DNA from 2 places in the Paenibacillus sp. 01T424 genome. Region 1 is predicted to be linked to the other one. Evidence: riboswitches for the same ligand, from Rfam matches in the RefSeq annotation. Region 1 holds a riboswitch; the other holds the start of a gene.
What was found. Region 1 has a riboswitch for cyclic di-AMP ahead of AC1DPK_RS26695 (C40 family peptidase). Riboswitches for the same ligand answer to the same signal wherever they lie in the genome.
Positions count from the first base shown of each region.

Region 2: another riboswitch for cyclic di-AMP. It lies ahead of AC1DPK_RS06120 (C40 family peptidase); the one in region 1 lies ahead of AC1DPK_RS26695 (C40 family peptidase).

Region 1 is NZ_JBFTPZ010000044.1:17,588-27,974, reverse strand. Features, by position in the region: gene AC1DPK_RS26730 (hypothetical protein) at 1-60, opposite strand, end outside; gene AC1DPK_RS26725 (sigma-70 family RNA polymerase sigma factor) at 57-509, opposite strand; gene AC1DPK_RS26720 (YwhD family protein) at 815-1,339, opposite strand; gene AC1DPK_RS26715 (M1 family metallopeptidase) at 1,446-3,461, shown strand; gene AC1DPK_RS26710 (hypothetical protein) at 3,489-4,304, shown strand; gene AC1DPK_RS26705 (hypothetical protein) at 4,470-5,054, shown strand; gene AC1DPK_RS26700 (hypothetical protein) at 5,090-5,239, shown strand; cyclic di-AMP (ydaO/yuaA leader) riboswitch at 5,472-5,625, shown strand; gene AC1DPK_RS26695 (C40 family peptidase) at 5,629-6,105, shown strand; gene AC1DPK_RS26690 (FAD-binding domain-containing protein) at 6,264-7,607, shown strand; gene AC1DPK_RS26685 (MFS transporter) at 7,705-8,940, opposite strand; gene AC1DPK_RS26680 (GNAT family N-acetyltransferase) at 9,057-9,581, shown strand; gene AC1DPK_RS26675 (EAL domain-containing protein) at 9,578-10,387, opposite strand, start outside.
Region 2 is NZ_JBFTPZ010000005.1:96,656-107,042, reverse strand. Features, by position in the region: gene AC1DPK_RS06140 (extracellular solute-binding protein) at 1-1,454, shown strand, start outside; gene AC1DPK_RS06135 (carbohydrate ABC transporter permease) at 1,585-2,496, shown strand; gene AC1DPK_RS06130 (CehA/McbA family metallohydrolase domain-containing protein) at 2,521-3,420, shown strand; gene AC1DPK_RS06125 (MATE family efflux transporter) at 3,499-4,851, shown strand; cyclic di-AMP (ydaO/yuaA leader) riboswitch at 5,087-5,221, shown strand; gene AC1DPK_RS06120 (C40 family peptidase) at 5,225-5,701, shown strand; gene AC1DPK_RS06115 (chromate transporter) at 5,836-7,023, shown strand; gene AC1DPK_RS06110 (phytoene desaturase family protein) at 7,097-8,602, opposite strand; gene AC1DPK_RS06105 (glycosyltransferase family 2 protein) at 9,083-10,219, shown strand; gene AC1DPK_RS06100 (glycosyl-4,4'-diaponeurosporenoate acyltransferase CrtO family protein) at 10,216-10,387, shown strand, end outside.

The DNA of each region.
Region 1 (10,387 bases):
AACCAGTCTGTCGTTTACGTAACGGGACATTTGATCAGAAGAGATATGCTCAATCATCATTCGAAGTCCTCCTTCCGAAAATGGCGCTTCATCCAGCCTCTTGCACGGTACAGCCTGGACTCTACGCTTTTGCGTTCTAGTCCAGTTTCGGCTGCGATTTGTTCATATGACTTGTCTTCCATATAATAAGCGGTTATGACTTCACGATAGTTTTCCGGCATTTCATCAACTCGCTCTCGTATCTGCTGCCTATCCGCCTGTTCGATGGCTAATGTTTCTGCAGCAGGAGCAGACACAAGTTCTTCATGTACTTTTTCAGACATCGCTTCGCTATCCATTAGCTCCTCTGGCTTTCGTGCACGGCTGCGTTTGAAATCGATCGCTCGATTGACGGCAATACGGGTAATCCATGTTTTGAGCCCATCCAATCGACAATCCGGAAGGGAGCGATAAATTTGCAGCAGCACTTCCTGTGTAATATCCTCCGCATCATGCGGTGAACGAAGCACTGCGAAGACTGTTCTATATATATAAGGACCATATGCCTGTACAAAAGGACCAAAATGCTCGGGCCCGCCCTTCTGTACCTCTCTGATCCAATCCTCGTCTTGAATGTCGCTCCCCTCCTTCCCAATCTAATAGACGCCAGCTTGTCCCGCATACCCTGCACTTGCTGCCAAAAAAATTTTTTAAATGCTTTAACAGCCTCTATCAACGCGGAAAACCTCATCATTCGATAGGACTAGCCTACGAACGATGAGGTTCTCATCCATAATTCACAATAAACTCAATCTGCTGCTAATAACGCCAGCTGTTATACGTTCAAAGCTTGCTTAAGCTCATCTGGGGAGCGATCCCACCACTCAAGATTATGCTCCACAAGCAGCTTGCGAAGCGCCGATTTATCGACATCGCCAAGCTCGGACAAGTTATAGCGGCGTTTGAGTGATTGATCCAGCTTGTTCACGTGATCCGGGAGAAGCTTCCACCCGCGACGCGCCTCGGAATCAATCAGCATCTCGCATGCCGTAGCGCCCGCGTAATAGGAGCCTTCTTCATTGCGGTCAACCGCTACCCATACGATCCAGCATTGACGACCGTTCGGAGTATCCTCTTTGTTAGGCGTAAACTTAATGCCACGCTCTACTTTACTCTTTGCATGCATAGCGCCAACATCAATATAAGCAACGCCATCATCAATAATAACACAGGATACCGCGCTCAAATCGATCGTTCCTGCCCCAAAACCTTTATGTTGTTTGCTGCTCACTACGTTGAGCGACAGTGATTTCTTTTCTTTCTTAACCGGCTCCGCCGGTTGTCCTTGTTCTTCCGTCATGCGTATTCACACCTTCCCCGATACAATAATTCCATTTTAGCTAATAATCATCGAAAAGCAAACATATACATGCTGTAGATGCTTGTCAACGGGAGGGAAACGTTCAATGACTCCACGCTATTTCAAACGAATTTTACTCGTAATACTCGCAGTCGCGCTGCTCGGCATATCGATGCAGCATGACTTCGGGACTGCTTGGCAATCCCAATATACTTATGCTTTCGCCCCCGCCGCTAACGCCAAGCAAGCACTAGCGCCTGCTCAAAAGTCGGTCAAGCCGCCTGCCGTGCAGGAGCCGAATACGGTCATCACACCTAAACCGCAAGAGCTGAGCAAACGTGTCGTTGAGTACCATATCAACGTGCATTTAACGAATGATGCAAAGCAGCTGAACGGTGAGCAAACCGTAACTTGGACTAACCCTGGCAAAAAAACAGTGTCCGAGCTCTATTTCCATCTGTACCCGAACGCCTTTCAATCGGGCAAAACCACGTTTATGAAAGAATCCGGCGGCAAGCTGCGCCAGGACAAAGCAACAACCAATAGCCAAGGCTATATGAACCTGCTTACGCTAGAAACGCTGAACGGTGAGAGCCTTCTGCCACGTCTTCAATATGTACAACCTGACGATGGCAATGCCAATGATTTTACTTTGGCCAAAATCCGCTTGCCGGAGCCTATCGCTCCCGGCACCTCCGTAACGCTGCGAATGAGCTACGAGGTGAAGCTCCCAGAGGTATTCGCAAGAATGGGCTATTCCGGCAACTTCGTGATGGCTGGGCAGTGGTTTCCAAAGCTCGCTGTATATGAGACAGCCGGCATGCGCGGACGTACAGCTGAGGGCTGGAATGTCCATCAGTATCATGGCAATTCTGAGTTCTACAGCGACTTCGGCATATACAGCGTTCGGATTAATGTGCCTGAGAACTACACCGTCGCTGCAACGGGCTTCCAAACAAAGCCTATCGAGATCAAGGAAGCAACAAAGATTTACCAGTTTTATGCTGATGATATTCATGATTTTGCTTGGTCGGCCTCACCGGACTTCGTTTATGAAGAGACTGCTTATTCAGATACCGGCATTCCCGGTGTACGCATTAAGCTGTATCTTGATCCTGCGCATGCTGACCTTAAGGATCGCTACATGCATGCAGCCAAGTCCGCACTCTCAAGCTACGCCAAGTGGTATGGTGAATATCCTTACAGTACGCTGTCGATCGTCGTTCCGCCCAAAGGAGCGAACGGAGCTGGCGGCATGGAGTATCCAACACTCATTACCGCTTTCGCTGCAGAAAATGATAACCCAGGCTACGATCTTGAACGTACGGTCGTTCATGAGATTGGCCATCAATATTGGTACGGAATGGTCGCCTCTAATGAATTCGAGGAGGCATGGCTGGACGAGGGGTTTACGTCCTATGCCGAGGATAAAGTAATGGAGACGGCATATGGCTTGGAGCCGAATTTGCGCATGGAAGCGAGCTATATGACCAACCCTGCACCGCTCAAGCAGCAATCTTGGTCATACGCCAGCCACTCGCAATATGCCGAGAATGTATATCTGAGGGCAAAGCTGGTGCTCATTGGTATCGAGAATCAGGTCGGCTCCAGAACGATGCAAAAAATATTGCGAACCTATTTCCAAAAGTATAAGTTCAAGCATCCATCGACAGCAGACTTCCAGCGTGTTGTCGAACAGGTAACAAAAACGAAATGGAATGATTATTTCAGCCAATATGTCTACGGCAACAAAATGGCCGACTTTTCGATCGAATCGATTCATGTACGCCCAGTCACCCAAGATGGTGCTGAGATGTATGAATCTGTTGTACTCGTTAAGAAAAACGGCGGCAGCAATGGAGAGATTAAAGTGTTGATGAAGTTTACTGACGGCACCAAAATAACAAAGCTTTGGGATACTCAGGAATCCCATATGCAATATAAACAGCTGCATTCCGCTCCGCTTGAATGGGCAGTCGTTGACCCAAACAACAGCAATGTGCTTGATAATAAGCTCATTAACAACTACATGCAGGCTCAGCTGCCAGAGGATAAACGCACAAGATGGAGCCTCGGCGTTGTCCAACTAATTGAAGGACTGCTCGGGTCGCTGAGCTGGTAAGTAATTGCGTTCAAGGAGCGATAAACGATGAAAATACATTTGAAGCAAGGCTGGCGGTTAGCGGTAAAACATTTTTACATTGTTGTTTTATTATTTCTTTATCAGCTGATCTGGGGGTTCTTCCTTTACCGCTTCATTGATTCGGTCGTAGCTCCGCTGCTGCGTCGATATCCAAGCTCCGCTCCTTCAGAAGCAGCCGTTCAGCTATTCATGACCGAAGCACAATTCCAGCTGTTCAAGACCGATCTCATTAATCCTTACGTCTGGACGCTGGGCGGTCTCCTTGTTGCCCGAATGCTGATCACTCCCTTATTCAATGCCGGTCTATTCTATTCGTTAAATCAGTCCAGATCGAATAGAGGGACACGATTTCTAGAAGGTATTCGCAAAGCTTGGAAGCCTGTAGTTCTGCTTTACTGGATCGAGGTTATTTTATCTGTGGCTCCTGCTTGGTATGTGCTGCCGCGCTCACTGGATGCGCTTCTAGAGAGCGGCTCTATTCCAGAGCTGCTGCAAACGGTGCTGCCTAGCGCCCTTCTATGGCTCCTATGGGGCACAGTACTRCATCTGCTGTTTCTAGCCATGCAATTCAGCGCTGCATCAGGAGGAAGCATATTCCGTTCCTTATGGCACGCTCTCCGAAATTTCCTCACCTATGCAGCTGTGTCGCTCATCATGTGGGGGATTGGAGCGGCTGCTGGGCTTGTGGTGACAAGTCTCTCCATGCTGTGGGCCGGGCTGATTGCACTCATTCTGCATCAAGGCTATTATCTCATTCAAACACTGATGAAGGTTTGGACGATTGCCGCGCAATATGACTTTTTGGAAACGAAAAGAATGTAGCAAACCAAAAAAGCCTTCAGCGTCCTCTAGATGCTGAAGCAAAAATAAACCTTCATTCCACGCTTTGCTGTGGTGTGGAGGTTTTTTTTACAACTAACCGCAACTAAATGATGGCAGTTCTGTATAAATAACTGAAAGAAAATCAAAAATGGGGGATATTCACAAATGATGCGTAAAAAACTAGTTATTATATCCATGGTATTGCTCTTATCGGGCGGTTCATTGGTTGCAGCAGACAAACTATTTCAAAAGGTAACGCTCCTTTATAATAATAAGCAATCCACTGACGATGCTGTCGTTGTGGATGATAAGGTTTATATTAGCATTCGTTCTTTAAGTGACAGCCTTCAAGCCTTCGTCCAATGGAAGAGCAATGATAAGAAGCTCATTATTCAGAAGCCCAATGTGCATATGTTTCTAATGAACGAGAAGCGAGCTATGTTCGGACAGGTTGATAAAGGCAGTGTTCAGAAATTTTTAGTGCAAGCACAAATCGATAATTTGAATATGGCGATTTCAGAGTTCAAAGTGACCATCGTTGATCCTAATGATAAGGAAACGACAATCGACAGCCGCAGCCAGGATGATGATGATTTTAAAGAGTTCGTCGAAAAAGACACCTTTTGGTTCAGCTCCAAGCTCGTTTCCTACGATTTCAAAAATGCCGGAAAATACAAGGTACAGTTTTGGATGCAGCAAAAAAACAACGATCCACAGCTCATTTCTGAAAAAATCGTTACTGCAAAATAAATCTTTTTTTCGATTGCCCAAAGGGGGCTGTTCTCATGAACAGCCTCCTTTGTCTATTTCTGCCGCTCTATCTGGAGCAGCAGCTAGGCTGTCTGAATCTACGCTTATTCACGAGTGATATAGATGAGATTTTTCTAATTTATGAGGAGCAAAATGGTGAAATACCGCCGTTTACGGCACTTTAAGCTAGTCCTTGCGATATAGCGCCTAAAGGACAAAACGGTATATTTTACACAACATCCACATAATTAATGAAATTGACTCCATGTATTTAGTTAGAAAGCACTACTATGGCGTGTTTATATTACAGAAAGAACGGTTTAACGAAGCAAATTGTCAAAAGGTTACATGAGAATTATTAGAAATTGCCACTAAAGGCAGGAGATCATTGAAAATAATCGAATATTTCTCAAAGCAATAAAAAAACTGCCTAATTCCCTATTGGGATACGGGGGAACCACTTTGGGTGAATTGATTCCGACGTTTGAGTTTTTTTCAAACGCCCGAGGAATCATAGGGAGCCTTCAACCGAACCCCACAGCTAACCTCGTCGGCATTGGAAGGAGTTTCACAATTGAAGAAGATTACCACATTAATCCTGGGTCTCGTTCTCGTGCTCGCTTTTCAAGCGGGAAGCGCTTTCGCTGACTCAAAATTGAACGGAATTGTTAATGATCTTATTGGCACTCCGTACAAAAGCGGCGGAACGTCGTCGAAAGGCTTTGATTGCTCCGGCTTCACGAGCTATGTGTTCGAGAAAATGGGCATTGAGCTTTCACGTACTTCTGGTTCGCAAGCAAAAGAAGGTACAAAGGTCGCTAAGGCTGACCTCATTGCGGGAGATCTTGTGTTCTTCGACACAGTTGGCGGCAATAATAGCGCCGTATCCCATGTTGGCATTTACATTGGAGATGGAAAGTTTGTACATTCATCCTCGAGCAGAGGCGTTGTAACTGACAAACTTAACTCCGAGTACTATGAGGGACGATATGTAACTGCTCGTCGTATCATGGATGCTGATTCATACCAAGCCAACGTTGACGTAAAATAGAGCAACCTAATCCCTCTTCTTGAGGGTTGAACGGGTAGACTCATCTAGCAAAGCCGCAGTTTTTTGTCCTCTGACGACAAATGACTTGCGGCTTTGCTGTTTCATTCCAGCTGGAATGCGGCCGTTCAATGTTGCGCTTATGGAAGGAGCTATCACTGATGTATTTGTTTATTCACCGCAAGGATTTGCGTATTGCAGATTTGCGCGCTTTTGATTATTTGAAGAAAAAAGAGAAACAAGGCATTCATTTGCTAATCATAGATCCCGTTATTACAGGAGATGGCCGTTTAACTAGTCATAGCGGCCGGAATTTCATGGCGCAAGCCGCCTCGCTTCTGCACAGCTATTCTAATGCAGGAAAGGAACTGCATGTGCTTTATGGTAATCCTGCTGCGATCACCGAAGCACTGCTGCATGCGCATCCTATTGATGAGGTTATTGTTCACACAGACTATACGCCTTACTCACGGCAGCGAGATGAGCAGCTTGGGCTAACCACACGCAGCCTTGGCCGCCGATGGATGTCTATTGCCGATTCACCTCTTGCTGATCTAGATGCTTTCCCGGCATTTGCTCGAAAAATGGAGCCATACAAGGTTTTCACACCCTTTTATCGCAAGTGGAGCAGCTTTATGCTGGAGTGCTATAGCCCAATGAGTGAAACGACGATTCATGAGCTTGCTACCTTAAGCGAAATTAATGCCAAGGTTGCGCAGTCCTTCGCTCTGCCCGAATCCGTTTCATGCGCCCTAGGCGGCACAAACGTGCAAGGATCGTCCAAAGGATTATCCAAGCTGGAACGGTTCGTACGAGAACGCCTTGCCTCTTATTCGGAGAGCAGGGACGCTTATGCCGATGATCATACAAGCCAGCTTGCACGTTTCCTTAATACGGGCGCCATCTCCGCCCGCCAAGCCTACGAAATGACCCAAGGGCTTCCGGGGTCTGAATCATGGATACGGCAGCTGGCATGGCGTGATTTTTATTTATATCAAGCGATGTATCATGATGATTTCTTTCGTTACGAGCAGCTCGCTGATATATCCAAGCTCTCAGATGCTCATCTAGAAGCATGGGCTGCAGCTGCCACCGGCATTCCAATCATTGATGCGGCCATGACGCAGCTCAATCGTACAGGTGAGCTGCCCAACCGCTTGCGAATGGTAACAGCTATGTTTTTAACTAAAAATCTGCTATGTCCCTTCACGCTTGGCGAACAATATTTCCGCCTTCACTTAAGCGATTATGACAACACGCTTAATCGCGGCGGTTGGCTGTGGTGCTCTTCACTCGGGTATGACGCAGCGCCTTACTTCCGCATCATGAATCCCGCAACTCAGTCACAGACGCATGATCCTAGCGGCAGCTATATTAGGCGCTGGCTGCCTCATTTGAATCATCTGACAGACAAAGAGATTCATCAGCCGCAAAGCGGTGCCATCGTCGACTTGAAAGCATCACGCGCGCGCGCCATAGAGGTATACAAAACCATTCTTAAATAGCTGAAAGCATTTAGAATAACACGTTTAATAATAAATAAACCTCCACACCCGCTTTGAAACAGCGAATGTGGAGGTTTTTTTATAATTTGCAGTTCAGCTAAGCCTTGGATCGTATGCTGTGAACTTGTTTTCTTCCGAGTAGGAGCATCGCCGCTAACAGAAGCAGCATCAGTATAACTAAGCTGCTTATATACCATAACGTAGATTGCACATTGTACTGATCCATTATCCAGCCAGTCAAACGAGGAAAAATCGCTCCTCCAAGCCCGCCGAATGCTACAAGCAAACTCGTTGTCCTCTCCGTCATACCCGGAATGAGCTCATTGGCATAAACAAGAGCGATACCGAATATACCCGAGAAGAACAATCCGCTAAGTGCGACAAAGGCAAGCATCCAGCTAAGCTGACCCATAACAGCCATTAAAACAAAAACGACCGAGGCGCCCGCTGTAGCAATAAGCAAGTAACGCGAATAACCCATTCGGTCAGCCAGCAGTCCCGCAAATAGACGCCCTAGCACCATCGTTCCCCAGAACAAGCTGAGCACCGCTGCCGCACTGGAATCTCCTACACCTGATCGAACGATGAGAATAGAAGGCAGATAGTTGGAGAAGCTCATTTCCATTCCTACATAAATCATAAAAAATAAAGCCGATAACAAGAGAAATGGAAGTGCTTTGCGCGGATAGCCAAAAAAGACAGATCCGCGAGTGGTTTGCGATCCTTCCAACTCATTCGAATGGCCTTCCTTCACTTCCGGTGTTCGAGCAACTATACCAAGCTCATCATCCAGCTCTCCAAAGGACATCGTCAGCCAGAGAACAAAGGTGATGCCTGACATCGCTGCCAGAATCGGAAAGGAAACCTGCCAAATGCTATGCTGAATCAGATAAGCCGCTGCAATTGGAATCAACAATGCGCCAACGCCAAAAAAGGTTTCCAATCGGCTCATCGCCGATGCCTTGCCGTTTTTCGCCATATCAATAATCATTGCGCCGACGACCGCTTCCGTCATCCCAAAGCCAAGACCCGCAAGCGGAGCAATCGCGAGCATCCAGCCCCATGGCAGCAGCAAACTGTATGCCGCCTCACTGAGCGTCAGTACGCCCATCGCAATCAGTACTGCGCCTCTTTTTCCAACTCTCGAAGTAATAGATGGCGCTAACAGAACACCCACCAGGAACCCGAGGAATTGATTCATAATCCATTGCCCGCCATCTTTATAGGTTAAACCATAATGAGCAATGAGCTGTTCCAAGATAGATCCGCCCACAACATGGGCAACGCCGATGACTAAATATGACAAGCAGCCTAGCCAGATCAACTTCTTCATTTTGATGCTTCTCCTTATTTACGCGCGATCAACGCACGCCTATCTGTTATAATAAACCTATTTCATTCGACATTCGCTCTATTCAGCTACTTTTTTTCAAGCGGAGGTAAAAACAAATGACAAGCCATCAAAGCTCTATTCATTATAATCGAGATGAAGGCGATATGACCATATGCCCGCTCGAAACCGGCCATGCACAGCAACTATGCGGCTGGCGCTACGAGGCTCCATTTGATGTTTATAATTGGCCGACTTGGGAGCAAATGAAAAAAGACGAAATCGAATTTGGCGATCCCGTCCTTCGTGCTGCCCAATATATGGCTGTCCTAGACGCTCAGTCTGCGCTCATTGGGTTTGCGCAGTTTTTTCCTTTAACAGGCGTAACGCGGCTCGGGCTCGGATTGCGGCCTGATCTTTGCGGTAAAGGCCTCGGCCTTGCCTTCACACGTCTCATTGTCGCAGAGGCAATAAGGCGCACCCCTCAAAACGAAATTGATTTGGAGGTGCTTACTTGGAATACTCGTGCGATGCGCGTTTATGAACAAGCCGGCTTCCATATTACAGACACCTATGCGCGTTCTACTCCTACTGGCTTTGCCGAATGCCATTGTATGGTTTATGAGCCAGCAGCCGCACGTTAACGACGCTGGGCTCCGCGCTCAGAATCCCTCAAATCCATAAGTAAAATAAGACCAGGCGCTGCTAGAACAGATACGGTTCTAATCCATGCGTGAGAATCGAGATCAGTATAGGCGCGCGAAACGATTGCACGTCGATGCTCATTGAGCTGGACGAGATTAGGAACAAAATAGGGACGCCAACACCAGTTGGCACCGCGGTATTGCTCCTCTCGCCTCCAAGCCTTGTCCGCATCGCGATAATAGTTGGATGAGAGCTGAATACCGCTCTCATTGCACAAATAAACCCGAATGCAATGGTCGTAAAGCTCGGGAAGCAGCCCCTCTATCCATTCATCCTCATGATCCAGGTAACGCGTCTCCTGAACAAGCGCAACCCACTGCTCTGCCAGCTTCTCCGATTGCCGCTGCCAATAGCGTTCAGTTCCAACGAAATGCAGCAGATGCTGATCAAGCTCCGCTTCAATTAGAGATGCAAAACAAGCAGGCTCACGAAACTCCGGCTCTGCCCTTGCAAACATATAGCCTTGGACGTAACGGGCGCCTGCCTGAATTGCGCGGGCCAAATCCTCCCTTGTCTCCACTCCCTCGACGAGCAGCGAAGCTCCAATTTGCTCTGCTAAATCAGAGAAGGATCGCAGCACACCGAAATAGCCGTCATGAGTCGCGCTTTTCTTAATCATATGAATATCGATTTTGAGCAGGTTGGGCTGAATGTGAGCAATCCGATCCGTATTGCTAAAACCACTGCCTACATCATCGATTGCAATCAAACAGCCCCTTGCCCGGTATATGTCGACAACAGAACG
Region 2 (10,387 bases), on a different contig from region 1:
TTAATATAATGCCAGCCAATCGTTCGCTTGACGGCTTAATTGCTGGACTTGCTTCGGGTGACTTGCCTGACTTTATCGGATTTTATTTGAATCATAGCGGTCGACCAGAAATGCCGGTTGTACTAAAAGCTGCGCGCGAAGGCATGTTCACAGATCTGACTCCGTTTATGAAGGATACGAAAGTATACAGCAAGTATCTAGAAGATGGCTATCTGCCGCTTGATACGAAAAACGGCGTCATGTTCCGTCCAGAGTTTAACGGCTCAGCCTATTTCATGCACATGAATATTTCGAGAGAAACAGGCTATGAAACGCGGAAAATGTTAGGCGGACCATTTATTCGCAAGGATATTGCCGAAGCGCTTAATATCGATCCAAAAACGATTACAACTTCCGAGAAGTTGTATGAGGTGGCACAAAAAATTAAAGCTGGAAATTTCAAAGACAACAATGGAAAAGACATTGCCAGCGTTATTGGTCCAAGATACTGGGGCGGAACAGAAGTTAAAGCGTTGTATAGTGACTTGACTGTAAATGTGAACCAAACTTTTGTACGGAATAAGGAAGGTAAAATTGTTCACGAGAGTCAAACGGAATACCCGCTCAAGCGTGTAGCGTTTGTTCAAAAGCTGCTGAAAGAAAAGCTGATGAATCCTGAGTTTTATACGATGGAAGAAAATCGTGCAACAGAAGGCATTTTGAACGGCTCCTTCGCGATTATTGCTGATATGCATAACTACCTTGAATTTAATAAAGACATGCATTACTTGCCGATTGGTCCGTTAAATGAAGCGGATAAGCCTTACCAGATGAAGCTTAGCTATAAAACAGCTGGCGGTGCTTGGGCGATTCCATCTTCAACCAAAAATCCCGAAGATATCGTCAAATTCGCTGACTTCTTGGCGAGCCGCGAAGGCAAGCTGCTCTGGCAATACGGAATTGAAGGAAGAGACTACACACTTGATGGTAAGGGCAACCCGATTGTGAAAAATGAAGTATTGGAATTGAAAGATAAAGATTCGAAAGCCGCGAAAGCGCTTGGGTTTGCGGGGGTAGGCAACTATTGGGGCGAAATTCTTGGCAATACAGACGTTGATCGTATAGCGGATTTTGGTGAAACAGAATACGGTAATGCTGCCAAACCTAATATCAATGAGGGACCGCTCAAGATTGCTGAGTATTGGGAGTGGGATAAGAAAAGAGCGAGTGCAATAATCTCAGATACGTATGCTCCAACGGCTTTCCTTGGCGAGTTTGCGAAGGAAACGGAATTAAAAGCTGCACTTGATAATTATGACGAGAGCCTCAAACGTGCTTATTATGCTAAAAGCCAGGATCAAGTAACGAAAATATTGGAGTCAGCATCTGAACAATTAAAGGCTGCAGGCTTGGATGATTACTTAGCATTGCTTGAGAAAAAAGATAGCGATCCAAATACAAAAGTAGAACTATAACATTCATTAAAGCTGCTGGTGGTCTGTTTCATTCGTACATGAAATGTAATGCGATGAGACGGACCACTAACGCTAAGGACATGCTTCCGAGGCTGTTTTGCTTCGCAAATGTTGAAGGAGTGCAAATAACGTGGATAAACCATTTTATAAGATTTCTACAGGAGAAAAATTAATTCAGATTGCCATCTATGTATTGATCATTCTTTTATGTTTATCTATCATTCTTCCGTTTCTGAACATCTTTGCTTTGTCCTTTAATTCAGGCAAAGATGCGGAAAGAGGAGGCATCTATTTGTGGCCGAGATTATGGTCTATTGAAAACTATAAGGAAGTTTTCTCATCCTCCAATATTGTAAGTGCATTCGGCATTTCGATGTTCCGAACGATTGTCGGGACATTAGCGAGCGTCTTTTTGACTGCGATGGCAGCTTACGCATTAAAGAGAAAAGCGATGCCAGGCGTTCGGTTTTTTACCATGCTTATTTTTTTCACCATGTTGTTTAGCGGCGGCATCATTCCATACTATTTGTTGTTGAAAGACTTGCATTTGACGAATACAATCTGGGTTTATATCATTCCGGGCTTGTATAGTGCATGGAATTTAATAATTATGCGGACTTTCTTCCAAGAGATCAGTCCAAGCCTCGAAGAATCTGCAAGAATTGATGGATATAATGATTTTTCAATTTTCATGAAGGTGATCATGCCGCTCAGCAGGCCGGTTGTTGCTGTCATCGCGTTATTTAACGCAGAGGGGCATTGGAATGATTGGTTTACAGGTGCCTTCTATGTTCGAGAGAGCAATCTGCGGCCTTTATCAACATTGCTGCAGGAAATGCTGACCCGGGCAGATGCGCTTCGAAATACGCTCGAGCAAGCGGCTGGTTCGACGCAATATGAAATGCTGGACAAAATTCAGGTGACAGGAAACTCGCTGAAAATGGCGACGATTATTATCGTCATCACACCGATTATTATGATTTATCCATTTATTCAGAAGTATTTTGCCAAAGGCGTTATGATCGGTTCGGTCAAAGAATAAGGCAGGAACGGAGGAACATAGTGAATGACACAAGTAATCATTTCAAATCCTTATGATAAACAAGAGGGCATGTGGCTGAAAGGGAGCTTCCATAATCATACGACAAATAGTGCTTGTGGCTCTCAAACGCTTGAGACGGTTTACCGGATGTATGGGCAATACGATTTCCTCGGCATTTCCGACCACGATTTCATTACCGTTCATGAAGGGAAACGTTCAATCACGACCGTATTCGAAGCGATGGAGGTTAGCAGTCCGCAAAGGCATATGCTTCTCATTAACCCTCCGCGCTCGATGATGGACAGCTATTCCAACGAGTTTTCGGTAGAACGGTATCAGCAGTATTCTGACCTTTGCACGAAGCAAGGAGGAATGAGCGTACTCGTTCATCCGAATCGTTATTATTCGCAGTATTGGCCGATTGAAGATATGCTCGCGATGCCTTGCTACACCGGAATCGAGATCGTAAATGGCGAAGGAAATCCAGCGTTCGACATTGCGTTTGACAAATGGGATGCGCTGCTCTCAGCTGGGCGAAAAGTATGGGGGTTTGGCGGAGACGATTTTCATGTATATGGGCAAGAGAAACGAACTTGGAATATGGTGCTTGCTGAGCAAAACACCAATGAGAGTATTACTTCAGCGATGAAATCCGGAAGTTTCTATGTTTCAACAGGCTATGGGTTTGAGTCGATTCATGCAGCCGCTGGGACGATCGAGTTTAAGCTGCTTGCGAGTGAAGGATTGGACCGGATGTACAAATATGCAACTTTGTTCGGCAAAGACGGAAATGTACTATTCGAGACTTCCGGTCGTTTCAATAGCGTTAGTTACAAGTGTCGTGGTGATGAAGGTTACGTAAGGGCGGCAGTTTATTTGGAAGGCGGTTTTGGCGCATTCTCTCAACCCCTATTTGTTGGATAGGGTGTACTCTCATACATGATAACAGTAGTCTGACGATAACAGCAGGGTAGTACATGAACAGGAAGAATGTGAATTTGAATGAGTAAACAGGTTGATCCGCGCCAAAAGAGCATCATTTCGATAACATGGCCTATCTTTATTGAAGCTTTATTTGGGATGCTGATTGGAACGGTCGATACGATGATGCTAAGCAGCTACTCTGATGGAGCAGTGGCAGCGGTTGGGATAGCTAATCAGATTTTAGTTGTAGTGGGCTTGATGTTTGGATTTGTTACGGTGGGTACAAGTGTCATTCTCAATCAATGGCTCGGCGCAGGCAACTTGCATGGCGCCGATCGAATCGGGAGAACGGCGCTTACTTTGAATGTTATGCTCGGTTTAATAGCTAGCGTAGGATTGATTGTCTATGCCGACGTGTTTTTAGCGCTTTTTAAAGTGCCCGAGGATGTGATGGCAGAAGGAGTCAGCTATCTATCGATTGTTGGCAGCTCCGTCTTCATCACAGCAATAAGCATGACGTTAGGTACTATTTTACGATGCCGCGGTATTGTGAAAGAAATGATGTTCATCGCATTGGGGATAAATGTACTGCATATTACTTTAAATTATCTGGTGCTGATGGAGCCCTTCGGCTTACCTAATTTAGGCGTAGAAGGAGTAGCAGCATCTACATGGATAACCCGTACCATAGGGATGATCGCTTATTTGATTTTATGTATTCGAAGCTTGGAGTATAAGGTTGGCTTGATTAGTCCATTTAAGTTTCAAAGAAAAAATATTGGCCTTATATTTAAACTAGGTATTCCTTCGGCAGGTGAGCATGTTTCTTATAATCTTTCACAGGTTGTAATCACATATCTAGTCACGCTGATCGGTACGGCAGCGTTAACGACAAAAATTTATTCGCAGAGCATAACTTCTTTTGTTTTTGTTTTTTCAATGGCAATAGGTCAAGGAACGCAAATTATTGTTGGACATCTGATTGGAGCCCATCAGAAGGATGATGCTTATCGATCCAGTATTCAAAGTTTGAAGCTGGCGTTCGTCATTTCGCTTGCGCTTGGTATTTGTATTTATAGCTTCTCAGGTCTATTGCTCAGCCTCTTTACTAATGATGCGGAAATTATAATGTTAGGCAAGCAGCTCATGTTGTTATCGATTATGCTGGAGCCGGCTCGGGCTTGCAACATGGTGCTTATCAGTTGTCTAAATGCGGCTGGAGATGTGAAATTTCCAGTTGCTGCCGGGTTAGTGTCCATGTGGGGGATTAGTGTGCCGCTGGCATACGTGTTCGGGATTGTGTTCGACATGGGGTTGGTAGGAATATGGCTGGCCTTTTCAATCGATGAATGGATAAGAGCATTACTGATGTTCTACAGATGGAGGAGACGTTCTTGGCAGAAGGTCGATATTTTGGCGAAACTTGCTTAACTAGAAAGAGTAACTGTATGAAAATATGGATACTCTTTTTTTGTGTTTAAACCGTTATATTTTGAAAATGTGCTTGGAAATTCATCTATTTTAATTACAAAAAAACCAGCACCTTTGACAAAAATCATGTTGTGAGCAGCTAAATAAATAATAATAATGAAGAAAAATGAAAGTATTCTAATAAACCAATTGCAGGATTATGGTAAAAAAAATCGAATTTAACGATACTATAAGGTTTATTGACATGCCGAGTTCTGTATATCGGAAACGGGGGAACCACCCAGGGTGAATTGCTTAATGTATGTTTTTAAGCATAGGGATCTTCAACCGAACCCATAAGCTAACCTCGTAGGCACCGAAGGGAGAAGTTGTTTTGAAGAAGGGTTTTATTTTATTGTTATCCTGCTTGCTGCTGCTTACTGGAGGAGGAAGCGTGCTTGCAGATAAGTCGGACAAGTCAGTGCTTACGGATTCCATAAGCGAGGTTGTTGGAACTCCTTATAAATGGGGAGGCACAACGAGCAAAGGGTTTGACTGCTCGGGTTTTATTCTACATATCTTTAATCAATTTGATGTAAAGCTGCCTAGAACATCGCAATCGCAATCAGACACAGGCACAGAGGTTAATAAAGATGAACTACGCGTGGGTGATCTTGTGTTCTTCAACACAAGCGGCAAAGGCGTTTCTCATGCGGGCATTTACATTGGGGATGGGAAATTTGCTCATTCTTCTACAAGCAAAGGGGTTACGATTACAAACCTTAACGATTCTTATTATGCAAAACGTTATGTAACAGCAAGGCGTGTCGTAACGGAAGATACATTTGCTGCGATGATGGAGTCTAAATAAAGCGTAATGATTTTAAAAACCACCTTACGAGGTGGTTTTTTTTATGTAACCATTTATTAAGTATTTGTTAAAGGGTTGTAAGCCAATAATTCGCAAGCTTACAATGTAAATAACATGAGTAATGGAATGAGGTTATAGGATTGAAAAGAGGAACAATCGCATCTTTGGTAGAGGTACTAGCTGTATCTACTAAACTAGGACTTACCTCATTTGGGGGTCCGATAGCCCATTTGGGTTATTTTCACAATGAGTATATTCGTCGCCGTAAATGGATGGATGAACGTAGTTATGCAGACCTCGTTGCTTTATGTCAGTTTCTACCTGGACCAGCCAGCAGTCAAGTTGGGATCGGTATAGGGATAGTTAGGGCTGGGTTATTGGGCGGACTAGTGGCTTGGTTAGGGTTCACACTGCCATCGATCATTGCATTAGTGGCCTTTGCTTTTTTGCTGCAAGGATTTGATCTTGGAAACACAGGCTGGATTCATGGATTGAAAATTGTAGCGGTGGCCATCGTTGCTTATGCCGTTCTAGGGATGGGGCAGAAACTAACACCGGATCGAAACAGAGCTACGATAGCAGTCATCGCTGCTGCGATAACGTTATATTGGCAAGCGGCCTATAGTCAAGTAATCATTATTGCTGCAGCTGGACTGATCGGGGTATGGTTATATCGTATGAAAACAGTCGAGGGAACTCCTGATCTGAACATTCGAATTAGCCGTTCCCTTGCGATCTCCTGCCTCGTTATATTTCTCACGCTGCTTATTGTTTTGCCATTTCTAAGACAATGGGAAAATATGGAATGGATTGCGATGTTCGATAGCTATTATCGTGCAGGCTCACTGGTGTTTGGAGGCGGACATGTTGTTCTGCCGCTTCTTGAGAACGAAGTTGTCTTTACCGGGTGGGTTAATGAATCGGATTTTTTAGCTGGTTATAGCGCTGCGCAGGCTGTGCCTGGTCCACTTTTCACATTCGCTAGTTATCTTGGTACTCTCTCTGGTGGATTGACTGGAGCCATTGTTGCAACAACTGCAATTTTTTTGCCGGCATTTCTTCTCGTTGCTGGAACATTGCCGTTTTGGAATGTGTTGCGAAATAACTCAAAAATCCAAGGTGCATTAGTTGGCGTTAACGCCGCTGTAGTTGGCATATTGCTTGCTGCACTGTATGATCCGCTTTGGACTAGCGCGATAGTAGAGTCCGGTGATTTTATGCTGGCTGCCGTATTGTTTATTATGCTTGTTTTTTGGAAGCTTCCACCTTGGATGATTGTTGTGACCGGTGCATTAGGTGGAATGGCCCTTGAACTTATTTAATAATTAATCAATTGATAAAAACCTCTAATCCGCGATAACGGATTAGAGGTTTTTTTATATGAATTGAATCTGCCTACATAACGGATTTTGCACCAATGCTCAATTGCTCTTTAATGAGGTCAGCGGTGAGTTGTCCGGATAAAGTGACCATCGGGACGCCGCCACCGGGATGCGTTGATCCGCCAACGAAATAAAGATTATCGAGCAGCTTGCTTTTGCTTGGAATTTTGAAGCCGCCGTTAAGCTTGCGGTCCGTTACAATGCCGTAGATGGAACCGCCATTAGAACCATAAAGGTGCTGGATATCATCTGGAGTGAAGGTATATTCAAACTCAATATGCTGTCTCAGCTCCGTTAGTCCCATACGTTCGAGCTTATTCAGAACCAGGTCTCTGTAAGCCGCTTTCTGTGACTCGAAGCTTTCTCCAGGTTTGAGCGCCGGCACATGAGTAAGCACAAATAGATTTTCTTTGCCCTGCGGTGCCTGTCCAGGACCGGTTTTGCTTGAAACCCCGATGTACACTGTTGGATCATCTGTAGGTTTGCCTTCGACAAATATATCGTTGAACTCTTTATCTGGATCTTCAGAGAAGAAGAAATTATGGTGAAGAAGCTGATCATAAACTTTATCCACGCCAAGAAGCAGCACAAGTCCTGATACAGTAGGCTCGTATTTAGCTAAATCCTTTACGCGGTCGGCCGATTTCGGATGATGCTGCAGCAGTGTCTGATGCGCTGGAATAGCCTCAAGATTTGACACAATCAGATCAGCTTCTATTACGCTGCCATCTTCTAAAGTTACCCCTGTTGCGGTTTGGCCGACTGTATTCATTTGAGCAACTGGAGCTGAAGTGCGAACCTCCGCACCGAGCTCATCAAGCAGCTTAAGCATACCCTCCGCAATTCGGTACATACCGCCTTCTACATAATAGATGCCAAGCCCCATTTGTACATAGATTAATTGTGACAGCACAGCGGGAGCGGCATAAGGCGAGGAACCGATATACATGATGAAAAAATCGAACAATTGACGCAAATGCTTGTCCTTCAGAAAGCGGTTTGTCGTCTGATGCATCGTCTTCATCGGGTCCATCGCTAACAGTTCCTTCATACTGTGGTGACGCCGCAGGTCGCTCAGACCACTAAGGCTCTTGTTATAAAAGCTTTTTGTGTTGAGCTGATACATTTGCTGACAATAATCCAAATAAGAGAGGAATTGCTGTGCATCAACCGGTGAGATTTGTTCGAATTGCTTGATTAGGTCAGGGAAGTCACCTGTTATATCAAGTGTTACCCCATCTTCGAAAAAAGTTCTCCACTGAGGTTCAACACGAACCAGCTTCATATAATCCTCTAGTTTGCGGCCAGCACTTTCAAACAGCTGTTCGAGCACCCAAGGCATCGTCAGAATAGAAGGGCCCGTATCGAAAGTGTAGCCTTGCCCTGATCTTACGTTTAATTTGCCGCCAACGCGTTCATTTTTTTCTAATATGGTCACTTGATGCCCATCTACAGAGAGGCGAATAGCAGCTGATAGTCCGCCGAGACCGCCTCCGACGACAATAATCTTTTTGCTCATAGGAGCACTTCCTCTCATCATTGGTCATTTAGCCGAAACGATGCAGATGACAAACTATATACACAATCGTATAATCGTTGTAGAACTAACGTAAAAGGTTAATGCGATAAGCTGAATGCGGGATATGCATTTAACCAACACTTTTTCATTTTCAGTATTAACAAATTTTACCTATAACATGCAGCTTTTGCAGGATCAAATCTTCGGATAGCTCCTGCTATTTCGTCGTTAAGCGACGAGAATGAGGCTATAAAAAGAGCGAATAATGGCTCGTATAGTTTGAATGCCATCATTTTCACCAAAGATAGGGCTGTGGTTGTAAGTTTGTATAACCATTATCAACTGCCAAATTGAATGACCTAATCAGCCTGGTGAAAGGTGGTACACAACTTTGGGGAAAATGAGCTGTTTGTATAAGAAAACATGGAATAACGAGTCATATAAGGAATTTTGGTACCTTTTGTACAGAGGATTAGATCTATGATTGGAAATGTTGTGCTGTTGCTTGGCGGACTTATTTGTGGTGCTTGGCTGCTGAACAAAATCCGACCATTAGATGAGGATTTGGTGCCTTTCTCAAAGAACGATAGAAAGAGTCTCCCAAGCATTTCAGTTATCATTCCAGCTAGAAATGAAGAGAGAAACCTGACACAGTTATTGCCATCAATAAAGGGGCAGCAACTCGCTCCATTTGAAGTGATTGTAGTAGATGACGGATCAATTGATCGTACAGCAGCCATCGCTGAATCATTTGGTGCAATAGTTGTAAACCCGGGCGAGCTGCCGGATGGTTGGCTTGGTAAAAGCTGGGCGTGCTGGAATGGCGCGCAGGCAGCAAGCGGTCATTTACTTATTTTCCTTGATGCAGATACTTGTTTAGAGGATGCTGGGTTGGCGATGCTGGCTGAGGCCCATTCCAAGCAGAACGGGCTGCTTTCGATCCAGCCTTACCACAAGATGAAGCGGCCCTATGAATGGTTGTCAGCTTTCTTCAACATCATCGTCTTAGCTGCGGTTGGAGCACCTCAAACTGCTGCCGCAACAAATAAGAAGGCTGTAGGCGCTTTCGGTCCTTGTATAGTCTGTACCCGAGAATCATATTTTCAAACAGGTGGGCACGAGGCTGTTCGTGAGCGTATTCTCGAAAATTACAGCTTAGGCCTTCTATTTGCTGAGCAGCAAACGGTTAGAAATTGTTGCGGAAAAAGCGTTATTGCTTTCCGAATGTACCCGGAAGGCATTCGGCAATTGTGTGCAGGCTGGAGTAAAAGCTTCGCATCAGGTGCATCATCTACGACACCGCTGCGTTTACTAGCTATAATCTGGTGGCTAACTGGTTTGATTACGGTTGTTACACAATGGTTGAATCCTCAAATTTGGCGATCAAGCGACCAAATAACGATAGGAATAATCAGCTACCTTGCTTATGTTTTGTTAATAAATATACAGTTAAGCCGAGCTGGAAATTTTGGTTTCCAGACCGCTATCCTGTTTCCTATTCCGCTTCTCTTTTTTATGGGGATCTTCGCTAGTTCAACGCTGCAAACCTTTTTTCGCCGCAAGGTCACATGGAAAGGTCGCTCGATTTCAACTATGAAGGGAAGCGGGCGGAAGTGAGAATTTTTGAATTTTCACCGTTTTGGACATTGGTTGTAAATATTTTTGCATGGCTGCTTGTGCATATGGGCGTGTCCTATTTGTTTTTGAAAATGCCTGATGTTTGGTTCAGCCGCACTGCTGATCGCATGAAACCTCAGACAAAGAGGCGCGGAGAAGAATTGGTCT